4 regions of the Blautia stercoris genome follow, and region 2 is predicted to be linked to each of the others. Evidence: riboswitches for the same ligand, from Rfam matches in the RefSeq annotation. Region 2 holds a riboswitch; each other region holds the start of a gene.
What was found. A riboswitch is a leader RNA that binds a small molecule or an ion and turns the genes downstream of it on or off. The one in region 2 is predicted to bind cobalamin.
Positions count from the first base shown of each region.

Region 1: it holds a riboswitch for cobalamin, as region 2 does, so the genes downstream of both, ACYQ2D_RS03060 (energy-coupling factor ABC transporter permease) here and ACYQ2D_RS00835 (ABC transporter substrate-binding protein) in region 2, are expected to answer to the same signal.
Region 3: it holds a riboswitch for cobalamin, as region 2 does, so the genes downstream of both, ACYQ2D_RS08240 (DUF2284 domain-containing protein) here and ACYQ2D_RS00835 (ABC transporter substrate-binding protein) in region 2, are expected to answer to the same signal.
Region 4: it holds a riboswitch for cobalamin, as region 2 does, so the genes downstream of both, ACYQ2D_RS10730 (leucine-rich repeat domain-containing protein) here and ACYQ2D_RS00835 (ABC transporter substrate-binding protein) in region 2, are expected to answer to the same signal.

Region 1 covers NZ_BAAHYF010000001.1:620,595-623,754, reverse strand. The annotation lists gene cbiQ (cobalt ECF transporter T component CbiQ) at 1-765, opposite strand, end outside; gene ACYQ2D_RS03065 (energy-coupling factor ABC transporter substrate-binding protein) at 798-1,097, opposite strand; gene ACYQ2D_RS03060 (energy-coupling factor ABC transporter permease) at 1,099-1,845, opposite strand; cobalamin riboswitch at 1,990-2,173, opposite strand; gene hemA (glutamyl-tRNA reductase) at 2,328-3,160, shown strand, end outside.
Region 2 covers NZ_BAAHYF010000001.1:153,522-156,681, reverse strand. The annotation lists gene ACYQ2D_RS00835 (ABC transporter substrate-binding protein) at 1-1,565, opposite strand, end outside; cobalamin riboswitch at 1,814-2,001, opposite strand; gene ACYQ2D_RS00830 (sugar phosphate isomerase/epimerase family protein) at 2,129-3,049, opposite strand; gene iolE (myo-inosose-2 dehydratase) at 3,075-3,160, opposite strand, start outside.
Region 3 covers NZ_BAAHYF010000001.1:1,704,166-1,707,325, reverse strand. The annotation lists gene murA (UDP-N-acetylglucosamine 1-carboxyvinyltransferase) at 1-888, shown strand, start outside; cobalamin riboswitch at 999-1,203, shown strand; gene ACYQ2D_RS08240 (DUF2284 domain-containing protein) at 1,559-2,101, shown strand; gene rpoN (RNA polymerase factor sigma-54) at 2,123-3,160, shown strand, end outside.
Region 4 covers NZ_BAAHYF010000002.1:203,013-206,172, forward strand. The annotation lists gene ACYQ2D_RS10725 (ROK family transcriptional regulator) at 348-1,493, shown strand; cobalamin riboswitch at 1,619-1,776, shown strand; gene ACYQ2D_RS10730 (leucine-rich repeat domain-containing protein) at 1,937-2,785, shown strand; gene ACYQ2D_RS10735 (Ig-like domain-containing protein) at 2,935-3,160, shown strand, end outside.

The sequences.
Region 1 (3,160 bases), 470 kb from region 2:
TTTCCTCCAGATAAAAAGAATTAAAAGAAACAGTTCAAAAAGTGTAATCAAAAAAATTACATGTTTTTTCGGTGGTTGATTTTCATTTAAAACGCGAATCGTGCCATCATAGCAGCGGGTTTCCATGGAGTTATAAAGGGCATTGGAACGTTTTACTGCCCGCACCATAAGGGTAGAACACATTGCTGCAAAAGACTTTAGCGAAGTTTTATAGTTGCAGTTTCCGAGTCGGCAGTCCTGAGCAGTAGAAATATGATAAGCAGTGTCTAAAAGCACGAAGATAAAGCGATAAATTAAAAGCATTAATTCAATTAAAAGTTTTGGACAGTGAAGCTTATCAAGTACCATTAAAATATCAGGCATTGGTGTATTCAGAGAAAGGAAATACAGGCAGGATACAGCAGCAAGTGCAGTCAGGATTAACTGCAGGGCATAAAGTGCGCCATACGTGCTTCCGGTTAAGTACCAGTTTCCGATTTTTATAGCAAATAAATCGAGTGGTTTTTGTTTCACGTTTACAAGAATCGCCAGTGTACTCAAAAATAAAAATGCCAGTGGAACACTTAAGAAATGAAGATAGCGAAAAAGGGGGATTCCACCTTTCCATACAGTGAGAATCCCCGTTACTGCTAAAACAATTCCTGCAATTACCATGGAACGACTCATTACACAGATAATTAATGTAATCACGGCAAAAGCGAATTTTTCTGCGGCATTTTCATATCTGAGTCTGGAAGTATAACAAAGTTTATCAATTGTAATCATTCAAGACTCCTTTCTTGTGACAGGCGAAAGAATCATTCACCCTTTCCAAGCTTTTTACGCTCTACAAAACGTCCCATGAAGAAAGCAAGGACGCCGACACCGATAGAAGACTGTACACAGAACAGTAAACTTTCTACCTCGCCCGGAAGTTCATGTCCAAGCATTTTTTCTAAAATTGGTTCTGCAATTGGCTGGAAAGAAGAGTCGACTTCTTCAACAACCTGGCTTCCGGCATCATCAGATCCGCCGAATTCAGCATCCTTTAAAGCAAATAATGGAATAAAGGCAATTAATAAAATAATAACCAATAAGGTAATGACTTTCTTTTTCATATTATTTTGCCTCCTTCATAAATCCGATTGCACGAAGCTCCGGTTTTGCATAAGTTTCAAGTGCCATAATGATTAATACAGTTAAGATACCTTCGATAATTGCAAGCGGTACCTGAGTTGGTGCAAATACAAGTAAGAATTTACCCATTGCATTTAAAATGGTTGTATCAGCGTGATGAGCAAGTGCCATCTGAACTGCAGTTACACAGTAAGTAAATAAATCTCCTAAAGTTGCAGATAAGAAAATAGCAACCATTTTATTTACTTTGCATTTCTGACAGACTTTATAAATTGCAAAGGTTACAAATGGTCCGGCAATTGCCATGGAGAACGTGTTTGCTCCGATTGTAGTTAAACCGCCGTGTGCAAGTAAGATTGCCTGGAATAATAAAACAATAATTCCAAGAATGGAAACTGCACTTGGTCCAAATAAGATAGCGCCAAGACCGGTTCCTGTCATATGAGAACAACTTCCGGTAACGGAAGGAATTTTCAAAGAAGAGATAACGAATACGAAAGCACCGGACATAGCCAATAAGGTAATCAGGTTGCGGTGTTCATTTAATGTTTTCTTGATGGAGAAAAATCCGGCTGCAAGAAATGGCAGACAAAGGACTCCCCAGGCAACGCAGTATCCTGCAGGAAGATAGCCTTCCATGATATGCATAGCTGCTACGTTTGGAACAATACCAAACATAAGTGCAAATGCGGTAGCAAATGCGATGACGTGTTTTTGTTGTTTGTTCATTTTCATGACTCCTTTAACGTGATAAAGATTTAAAATAAAAAAACCTGCGGAAGAATTCCGGCAGGCCAAGTTGAGAATAAAAAACAGACTACGACTGTGTAGAGTGTTTTCATTCTTACACAAGGCCATCGTTCGTAACCATGTGTAAATCGTATGCAGCAGGCAGGTCTTCTGACTTAAGCGTCATTGCAGCATTTCGCCTTCCCGGTTCCCCAGTGGCAATGATGAAATGTGCTCTGCTAGTTACAGCGGCGTGACCGTGCGGGAATTGCACCCGGCTTTCCTATTATTCCGAAAAAAACGGACACCTGTGTACATTCAATTCTTTGTCCATTGTATTATTTCTCAAAGCATTTGTCAATTCATTTTTAGGCAAAAACTGACAAAAAACCTTAGGTTGCACCGAGGTACATTCTGTGCTAAGATGAACCAAGGATAAGCGAGAAAAAGCTTAAAAATATAAGAGGCGGAGTGAAGAGAAAATGAGTATTTCCATGATTGGAATCGATCACAGCAAAGCATCTGTAGATATCCGTGCAAAGTTTTCTTTTACAAAGAAAAGAGCAATAGAGGCAATGAAAAAGTTAAAAGAAGAACATGGTATCTTAGGATGCATTATTTTATCCACCTGTAACCGGATGGAAGTTTGGGTCAGCACGCAGGATGACGAAGAAATTTCTCTGTATGATTTTTTATGCAAAGAAAAAGAAGTGGAAAAAGATGAGTATCAGGATTATTTTATGAAACGTGAAAATGAAGAGGCAGTTCGGCATTTGTTTTATTTAACCAGTGGATTGAAATCACAGATTCTTGCTGAGGATCAGATTATTACACAGGTAAAAGATGCGCTGACTTTAGCAAGAGATGCCTATTGTACAGATAACGTACTTGAAGTACTGTTTCGTATGGCGGTTACAGCGGCGAAGAAAGTAAAAACAGAAGTAACGTTTTCAAGAGCCAATACTTCTGTGATTCATCAGGCAATGGAACGCTTAAAAAATCAGGGATTTTCGTTTGAGGGAAAAACCTGTATGGTAATTGGAAATGGTGAAATGGGAAAAGTGACGGCACTTGCCTTAAAAGAAGCCGGAGCGGACGTAACCGTAACCGTACGTCAGTATCGAAGTGGTGTTGTAAACATCCCACAGGGATGCAAACGCATTAATTATGGAGAACGAATGGAACTCCTTCCTGATTGTGATCTGGTTGTTTCAGCAACAGCCAGTCCGAATTATACCTTGACAAAAGAAAACTTTGAGGAAATTAAGTTAGATGCAGCATCTGTCGTTTTGATTGATTTGGCTGTTCCAAGAGA
Region 2 (3,160 bases):
AGCCAGTAGTAATCTGCTGTATGAATCTTAGCATATCCTACATTTTTAGAATAAATCATACTGGAGTTATAATATCCGTCAATTAAAACTGCTGCATCATCAATCAGAATCTGCTGCATCTGGAAGATTAAATCTTCACGTTTATCCGGATCCATTTCTGTCTTTAACTCATTGAACAACTTATCATATTCTTCATTGGAATATGCGCAGTATGTACTTTCAGTTGCCCAGTTTGCCATATAGGCATAAGGATCTCCAGTACCTACTGTAATCCAGTTATTGTTATTAAAGTCATAATCTAAGGCTGCCAGTTTACTCCACTGGTCATCAGAGCTTCCATATTCAGCAGTCACACCAATTCCGATTTCTTTTAAGTACTGAGTATGTGCATCAGAAAATTCATTTAACAGACGGTTTTCATAAGAAATATAACGCAGGTTAATATTTTTTCCATCAAGCTCACGGATTCCATCACCATCGGTATCTACAATTCCTGCATCATCCAATAATTTCTTTGCACCTTCCGGGTCATAAGTATAAGGATTGTTCAGTTTATCATATCCATAAGACAGAGTCGATGGAAGAACAGAAAATCCTGGTGTATAAAGTCCTCCGATTGTCTTGGAATTACAAATGGTATCGTAGTCAATTGCCATTAAGATTGCCTGACGCAGTGTCTTATTTCCAAGTACACCATCAAAGTTCATCCAGGAGAATCCACAACGTACACCTGGTGCAATATCTACTGTATAGTCATCTGAATCCTGGAATTTCTGAATATCTGCTACGTTTGTGATATTTTCAACCAAGTCTACCTGACCACTCTCCAGAGCCATTGCCTTTGCAGAGTTATCTCCCATATACATCAGATTTACTTCGTCATAAGGGACATCTTCACGATAATTTGGATTTGCAACCAGTGTATATCCAACACCGACACCATTAAATTCTTTAATCATGTATGGACCGGTACCGATTGTTCCATTATCAAAGTTTTTGGTATGTTCTACATCCACAATGCCCATAGTCGGGTGACTGAGCTGTCCCATCAAGTTTGCATAAGGCTGTGTTGTCTGGATGGTCAGTGTTCCTGCCTCATCATCTGCTGTGATTGTTGCTTCAAATTCCAGATATTTTTCCGGTTTTGCAGAACCAGATGGTCCAACTTCTCTTAAGTGTTCGTAACATTCCTTTACTTTACTTGCTGTCAGATCACATCCATCTGAGAATTTTAATCCTTTTTTCAAAGTAATGACCCATTCCGTATGATCATCATTTACCGTATAACTGTCTGCCAGCCACGGAGTAACTTCCATGTTATCATCAAATTTAAATAAGGTTTCTGTAATACCGTAACGCATTGCATTCCAGCCACCGTTCTCATCCCCTGCGGTATTGACACTTCCGTCTGTGTACATGGCACAACCGAAATTTAAAACCTTTTCATCACTGTTACTTGATGATTTTGCAGCCTTTCCTGAGGAAGAAGAACTTCCACATCCTCCAAGTACACTTACTGCCATCACAGTTGCCATCATCAGCGCTACTACATGTTTCTTTCTCATTTGCTTCATCCTTCCTATACTGGTTCTTCTTCATAAATTACATTTGCCTTTTATAGACGTGGACAAAAGTCTGCTTCTTTTTACGCTTTTTTCTGTTTTTAAGCGCAAAAAAGCCGGATACCAAAGCATCCGACTGTTAAAGATTCTTAATTTGATAATAGATAACGTCAAAAATAATCTGCTATTTAACATAAATAGCAGAGTGCTTTTTCATCTGTACAACTTAAGCTTCTCGTCTTCCGCAAGAACTTTTGTTAAAGAGGTAAGCAGGTTTCCTGACTTAAGCATACACATTAAAAGCGCCTTCCCAGAATAAACTATCTTTCCAGTGGCATTTTGCTTTTAACCAGCTATCACAGTGACGGGATCGTCCCGAATTCGCATCGGGTTCTCTTTTAATCAGACGACTGTCTGAACTTATCTCTGTGGCATATTCGCCAACATTCTATAAATAATTTTATTTAACACCATTAATATACAAGATAAACCATCTTTTTGTCAATAAAAATATCAGATAAAATTAAAATCTTATCTGATATTTTTATTTGCTCTTAGTTTTTTAATTATTTTCCAAGCAATTCTTTCTCAATTCTTTCTCTTGCTTCCGGTGCCTGTTTATCCATCTTTTCCGGGAATCCAAACATAGACACACACGCAATATTATCGCCTCCGACCTTTGGTGCGTCTGTTTTTAACTGCTTATTTGCGAAATCCATGTCTCTTAAGGTTTCAAAGATTCCATCGAAATCAACATCTCCTTCTCCCATTGCAAGGTGCTGATGAATCGTTACATCGGATTTTCCTCTTGCATTTAACCATGGTGGATTTGCAATGTAACGGCAATCTAAGGTCTGATTAAAGGTATCCGCAAATAATACATGAGTCAGCTCGTCTCCTGCATAGCGAAGCATGGAACGTACCTCTCCTTTTCCTTCATCGTAGAAGAATCCATGAGGAGAAGAATAGACATAACCTAAATTTCTGGAACGGAACGATTTTACCATATCGCAGGTCTCGTTATTGAGTTCACAAAAATCGTACGGATGAGACTGAATTTCTACACGGAGTCCTTCCCTCTCAATAATCGGAAGCAGTTCTTCCATCGAACGAAACCACATGCCATTACAGATTTCCTGCTGATTCGGGTCACCGGATAATTCGGTATTAATAACCGGAACTCCCATATTCACTGCGATTTCAATCATTCTCTTCCAATTTGCAACTGCCATCTTACGCTGTTCTTCCGTCGGACCGGACCAACGGTAAACTACGATGAAAGAGGAAATTTCAACACCGGTTTCCCGAAGTGCTTTTCGATATTCCTGCTCACACTCTTTTGAAAAAAGCGGATGTTTATAAAATGGATTAATTCTTGGATGTGGAGACTGCTCAATATATTTATAGCCCCAGTCTGCGACCTGATGAACCATACGATTGATATCCATCTGTTTTGCCAATACGTCTACATCAAATGCAATTTTCATAGTCTTATCCTGCCTTTCTTAAACTTTATAATCCACAAACCTTGCGGATGTACTTACGTGCCTTAATTGCATATTCTAATGGATTTGCTTTTGCAGGATCCTGCTCTGCCT
Region 3 (3,160 bases), 1.6 Mb from region 2:
GCATCCGTAGATATTCTTCACGGTGCAGTCGTTGCAAAAGCAGAGAACTTGACAGGAAAACATATTTTCCTGGATATGGTATCTGTAGGTGCTACAATCAATATCATGATGGCAGCTGCAATGGCAACCGGAAATACCATTATTGAAAATGCAGCAAGAGAGCCGCATGTTGTCGATGTGGCAAACTTCTTAAACAGCATGGGAGCAAGTATCAAGGGTGCAGGTACCGATGTAATCCGTATTCAGGGTGTAGAAAAGTTACATGGAACAACTTATTCCATTATTCCGGATCAGATTGAAGCCGGAACATTTATGTGCGCAGCCGCAGCGACCAGAGGCGATATCATGGTAAAAAATGTAATTCCGAAACATCTGGAAGCAACAACTGCAAAATTAGAAGAAATCGGATGTCAGGTAGAAGAATTTGATGATGCGGTGCGTGTAGTGGCAAACAAACGTCTGACTCGTACTCATGTAAAGACTATGCCATATCCGGGTTATCCAACCGATATGCAGCCTCAGTTTGCAGTCGCACTTACTTTGGCAGAAGGAACAAGTATTGTAACAGAATCTATCTTTGAAAATCGTTTTAAATATGCGGACGAGCTTTCTCGTATGGGTGCCAATATCAAAGTAGAAGGAAATACAGCAATCATTGATGGCGTGGAAAAACTGACAGGCGCAAGAGTCAGCGCACCAGACCTTCGTGCAGGTGCAGCACTTGTAATTGCCGGTCTTGCGGCAGAAGGATTCACAGTCGTAGATGATATTGTTTATATCCAGAGAGGATATGAGCGATTTGAAGACAAATTAAGAAGCCTTGGCGCTGAGATTGAACGAGTATCCAGTGAAAAGGAAATTCAGAAATTTCAGCTTAGAATCGGCTAAAAACCAGTAAAATAGCATAAAAAATAAGAAAAACGGTTTGGAATAAAATCCAAATCGTTTTTTCCTTGACAATGTTTAGCACCTGTGCTATGGTAAGTGCGTGTATAGATTTCATATCAACTTATTAAGTGCATCACAGACATTTTCCCCTCTTTTTTTGTCCGTGGTGAAAAGGGAATCAGGTGAAAATCCTGAGCGGTCCGGCCACTGTAAGCAAGGAGCGAAGCGCAAGAATCCATTGTATTAGAGCGTACGAGAAGGAGCGCCAAGCGTTGATAGGCAAGTCAGGAAACCTGCTTAAGTAAGTGAAAGGTTGAAACTTCCGAAGAAAGTTTTCCATCCATGATATCTGATATGGAACGCCTTATGCTTGAAAAAGCACGTATCAGAAGAACGGTACATTCTGATACAAACTTAGAGGAACCTGTGTACGGAATTTATACATCCTTTACTTTGAAAGGGCAGGAGAATTCCAAAAGCTGTATTCGTACATAAAACCTCCGCAAAAAATATGTATGATTGGTCAATACAGGTGGAGGAATTCCTCCTGCAAAAAGTTAAAATAGACAATAAAAACAAAGCTGTTATAGATAATAGTATCTTATCTGTAACGGCTTTTTTTGGTATAATAGAAAAAGTTAGTAAAGGTATTTGAAAGGGGAAATTTAAGATGAAAAAAATAGAAATGGAAAAACAGGCAAAAGCATTTGGATTTGCAACAATGAAATTTATGGAAACAAAAGATCTGGAGTTTGAACATGAATTTCGACAGTTTTGTGAGATGAATGACTGTGGGAATTATGGAAATAATTATGCCTGTCCACCGCTTTGCGGAACACCGGAGGAAATGGAGCAAAAGGTAAGAAAATACGAACATGCGTTGGTTTTTCAGTCAAGAACTCCGGTTCAAAATATTTTTGATGATGCAGAAACAAAAATTATTAAGAAGATGCATACAAACAAAACCTTACATGCGGTAGAAGAATTGAAAGAGCAGGGTCTGCCTGATAATGGAATGTTTATTATGTGCGGACCATGTAATTTCTGTGAGGAATGTAAAGCAAAAGCAAAAGAACCATGTGTAAATGAAAATATGCGTTTTTCATGTCTTTCTGCTTACTGTATTGATGCAGGAAAGATGGCAAGACACTGTAAGATGAACATGGAATGGAATGGAGATGTGGTTTCTTTTTTTAGTTTGTATGTTTTTTAAGTAAAAGGGTATGGGGTGTATATGAGACAAGAACTGAATTTAACACAAACGCAAAAACTATCGGAAAAGATGCTTCAATCCCTTCAGATTCTTCAGATGAATACGCAGGAATTAGAAGAGTACCTAAAAGAAAAAGAATTGGAAAATCCATTGATAGAATTGGAAGAAAATAGTAGTGATTCAGAAGAAAAAAATGATTTTCAAGAGAAACTGGAGTGGCTTGCCAAATCGGATGAACAAAACCGCATTTATTATCAGGATGAACAAAATGAGCAAAGAGAAGAACGGGAATTTCTAGAGAAAGAGAGAGGACTTCCTGAATATGTACTTTCTCAGTTGATTCCATTTTTTAAAACGGAGAAGGATTCGGAAATTTATGAATTTCTGGTATATTCTCTCGATGAACGGGGATATCTTATAGATAATGTAGAGGAACTTGCGGATAAATTTTTTCTGTCTGTAGAAGAGATGAAAGTTTACATAGACAGGCTGAAAAAATGTGACCCGGCGGGAGTAGGAGCGGCAGATTTACAGGAATGTCTGTTACTGCAACTCTTGCGCAGGGAAAATGAGAATCAAATTGTAAAGCAGATAGTAGAACATCATTTGGTAGAATTAGGGAAAAATCAGATTCCACAGATTGCAAAAGCGCTTAAAATTTCACGTGATGAGGTAGTAAGAGCTTGCGAAGAGATTCGGAAGCTGAATCCAAAACCTGCGCAGGGATTTGCTTCGAAAAATCATTTGAGTTATCTGGTTCCGGATGTGACGGTTGTAAAATTTAAAGAATATTTTGAAATTATTCTGAATGAAAAAAATGCTTACAACAAACCATTTAGCTCTTATTATCTGAGTCTGATGAAGGAAGACAGCTCTATAGAGGTAAAAGAGTATCTTCAGGAAAAATATAAACAGGCGCAATGGATTTTTCAGTGTGTTGCTTCTAGAAAAGATACCATGATGAAGATATGTAGAATTCTGGTAGAAGAACAAAAAGAGTTTTTTGAAAAAGGAAGTGCCTATTTGAAGCCGCTTCGTATGCAGGAACTTGCAAAAAAA
Region 4 (3,160 bases), on a different contig from region 2:
AAAATGAATCGTATCGGAAGTTGTATTCAGTCCGTTTTCGTTAATATAGGCATAAAATACCTGCGGCGGCAGCAATTAATAATCGGGCAGGGTCTGCGGTAAATACAGTTTCCATAATTTTAACTCTCCTTATTTTAAAAAATACTTTTCTTTTTCACTTATGCTTATTACTTAACTGTAAGTGAAGTATATAATAAGAGGAAAAAATATGTCTATTGACATAAAAAATAATTTTTTAAAACTTATTTTGGTTAAAATGCACATAAAATATTCTTGTTTGCGTTTCATAGTATACTGTATTAAAATGGAACTATGACTGAAAAGTATGGAAAAGCAAGGAGGACAAAATGAGCGAACGAGGCGTTACTACGATTACATTAAAACAGATTAATAAAGAAAAGGTATATCAATATATTTATCGTACGAAACAGACTTCAAAACTTCAGATTGTGCAGGATTTAAAGATGGGTCTGTCTACTGTCAGTCAAAATTTAAATGTGCTTGAAGAAGAAGGTCTGATTCAAAGAGATGGCTATTTCGAATCAACGGGTGGAAGGAAGGCACAGGTGATTCAGATTGTATCAGATGTCCGGATTTCAATAGGAATTGGAATTTTAAAAAAAATGTTTTATATTGTTGCAATTGATTTATATGGAAAGGTGATTGCAAAAGACACCATTGATTTGGATTATAGCGATACAGAAGAATATTATGAAAAGGTAGCAAATAAAATAGATGAATTTATAGAAGAATACAAATATCAGAAAGAAAGAATCCTTGGTGTTTCGATTGCAACTCAGGGAATTATTTCTCCGGATGGTTCCGGAGTCATGTATGGTACGATTATGAATAATGTGAAGATGCGTCTGTCTGATTTTTCTTCTAAGCTGCCTTATCCATGCCGTCTGGTACATGATTCAAAAGCGGCTGCTTATCTGGAATTATGGAATCATTCGGAACTCGACAGTGCAGTGGTGTTTTTATTAAATCGCAACCTTGGTGGAGCGATTATTACAAATCGAAAGGTGCATGAAGGAAGTTTCATGCATAGCGGAGTGATTGAACACATTTGCATTAATTCAGATGGACCGCTGTGTTATTGTGGAAACCGTGGCTGCCTGGAAACCTATTGTTCCGCAAATTCACTGTCTGAAATTGCAGGAATGTCAATAAAGGAATTTTTTGAAAAACTAAGAGAAAATAAAGAGGAGAATATAAAGCAAATCTGGAAAGAGTATTTAAAACATCTGGCATTTGCCATGAGAAATCTGAATCTGGTCGTTGACGGACCGATTATTATCAGTGGGTATCTGGCACCCTATTTTATGGAGAATGATTTGAATTATCTGTTAAAACAGATCAATTTATCGCTTCCGTTTGAGTTTCCAAAAGAAAATCTGATAGTTGGGACAAATGGACAGTACACTCCGGCAATCGGTGCAGCTCTTTTTTATGTGAAAAAGTTTATTGATGGAATTGCTCCGACGATTTAACTTTCCGGTGACCGAGATGATAATCACGACGACAGAATTTGTTGTATATAAAGAGTCTGATATTGCTAAAAGAAAGTTTTAAACTTGCTTTACAAAAATGGAAAAATAAAGTATAATTACAGAAAATAAATAAGTTTTAAAACGGTCCTTGACGAAATAATGAAAACAGAAAAAATGATTTAAGATAGGTTAAAAGGTAAGCTCGGTGAGAAACCGGCGCAGTTTCCCCTACTGTAACACAGATGTTGTGAAGCCAGAAAACTGCCGTTTTTTAAATTTAAATTTATTTTCGGGAAAAGAAAGTAAATTTATTTTTGTGTATGTGAATAAACATTTTAAATATGTGACAGCAACTCTGGCATGCGAAAAGTAAAGAAAGAAATTTCCCGTGATCTGGGAGATTTCTTTTTCTTTACCAATTTAGCTTGATGAAAAGGAAAAGAATGGATAAGACAATGGGACAAATATTAACGTGGAAAGCAAAAGAAAAAAATGTTTTTACCAGAGCACAGGGAAAGAAAGTACGGGAAAAAGAACTGGTACTGGCTTCGGATTGCAGAAAGATAGAAGATGAAGCACTGATGAATAACGTAAAAATTAAAAGAGTACAGATTCCTTCATCGGTAACAGAAGTCGGAAAACAGAGCTTTGCAAATTGTACAGCTTTAAATGAGCTGTGTTTTGATAACATAGAAAGAATTAAGCAGGAAGCATTTTCGTGTTGCATCAGAGTTCGGAAAGCAGAATTTTCCAAAAAACTGCAGTACATTGGAAAAGGTGCTTTTTTTCGGTGTAAAAAACTGGAAACAGCGACTTTTCCTGAAAGTGTAACGTGTGTGTATCTAGCGGAAGAGGTATTTTATGGATGTGAAAGTCTGAAGGAAATTAAGATTCCAAAGTCTGTCCAGGAAATTAAAAGTCGTGCCTTTTATAAATGTTTAAATCTTGAAAAGGTAGAATTTCCATTGGCACTTCGGAAGATTGGTTCTCAGGCATTTTATCAAACAGCATTAAAAGAACTGGAACTTCCGGATGGACTGCGTGAGATTGGAGACAGTGCATTTTTAAAATGTAACAATCTGGAATCCGTGAAAATTCCAGAAAGTGTGAAGCGGATAGGAAAATGGGCATTTCATGGATGTCATCGTCTGAAAGTAGTTGAGATTGCTCATGAACCGGAATTTATCGGAGACTGGATTGTAAACAAAAGTACGGTGATACGGTGCAGAAAAGACAGCAAAGTAGAAGCATACTGTAAAAAGTTTGAATTTGCAGTAGAATACATAGAGTGAAAAATACTGCGGATAGTTATGAACTATTTCATTATAACACAGTAGACACAAGGATAAATGAAGACCTTTCCTGATGGGAAGGTCTTTTTTTATATAACGCAAAAGAAATAATGCACTCTCAAAGCGCATAAAAAGAAGGAGGAAACAAAATGAAACAGAGAAAGAACAATCGATTTCTGGCAATGCTGATGGCGATGTTAATGATTGTATCAACTGTTGCAACGGGTTGGTATCCGGTTGTTGCAAAAGCAGATACAAATACAGGCATTACCTTAACTGTAATCGGCGATACCGGAAATCACAGTAAAAATCTGGATGAACATACCGGATATGTGTATTGGTTAAAAGACCAGCCGCTTAATATTGATGTAAACA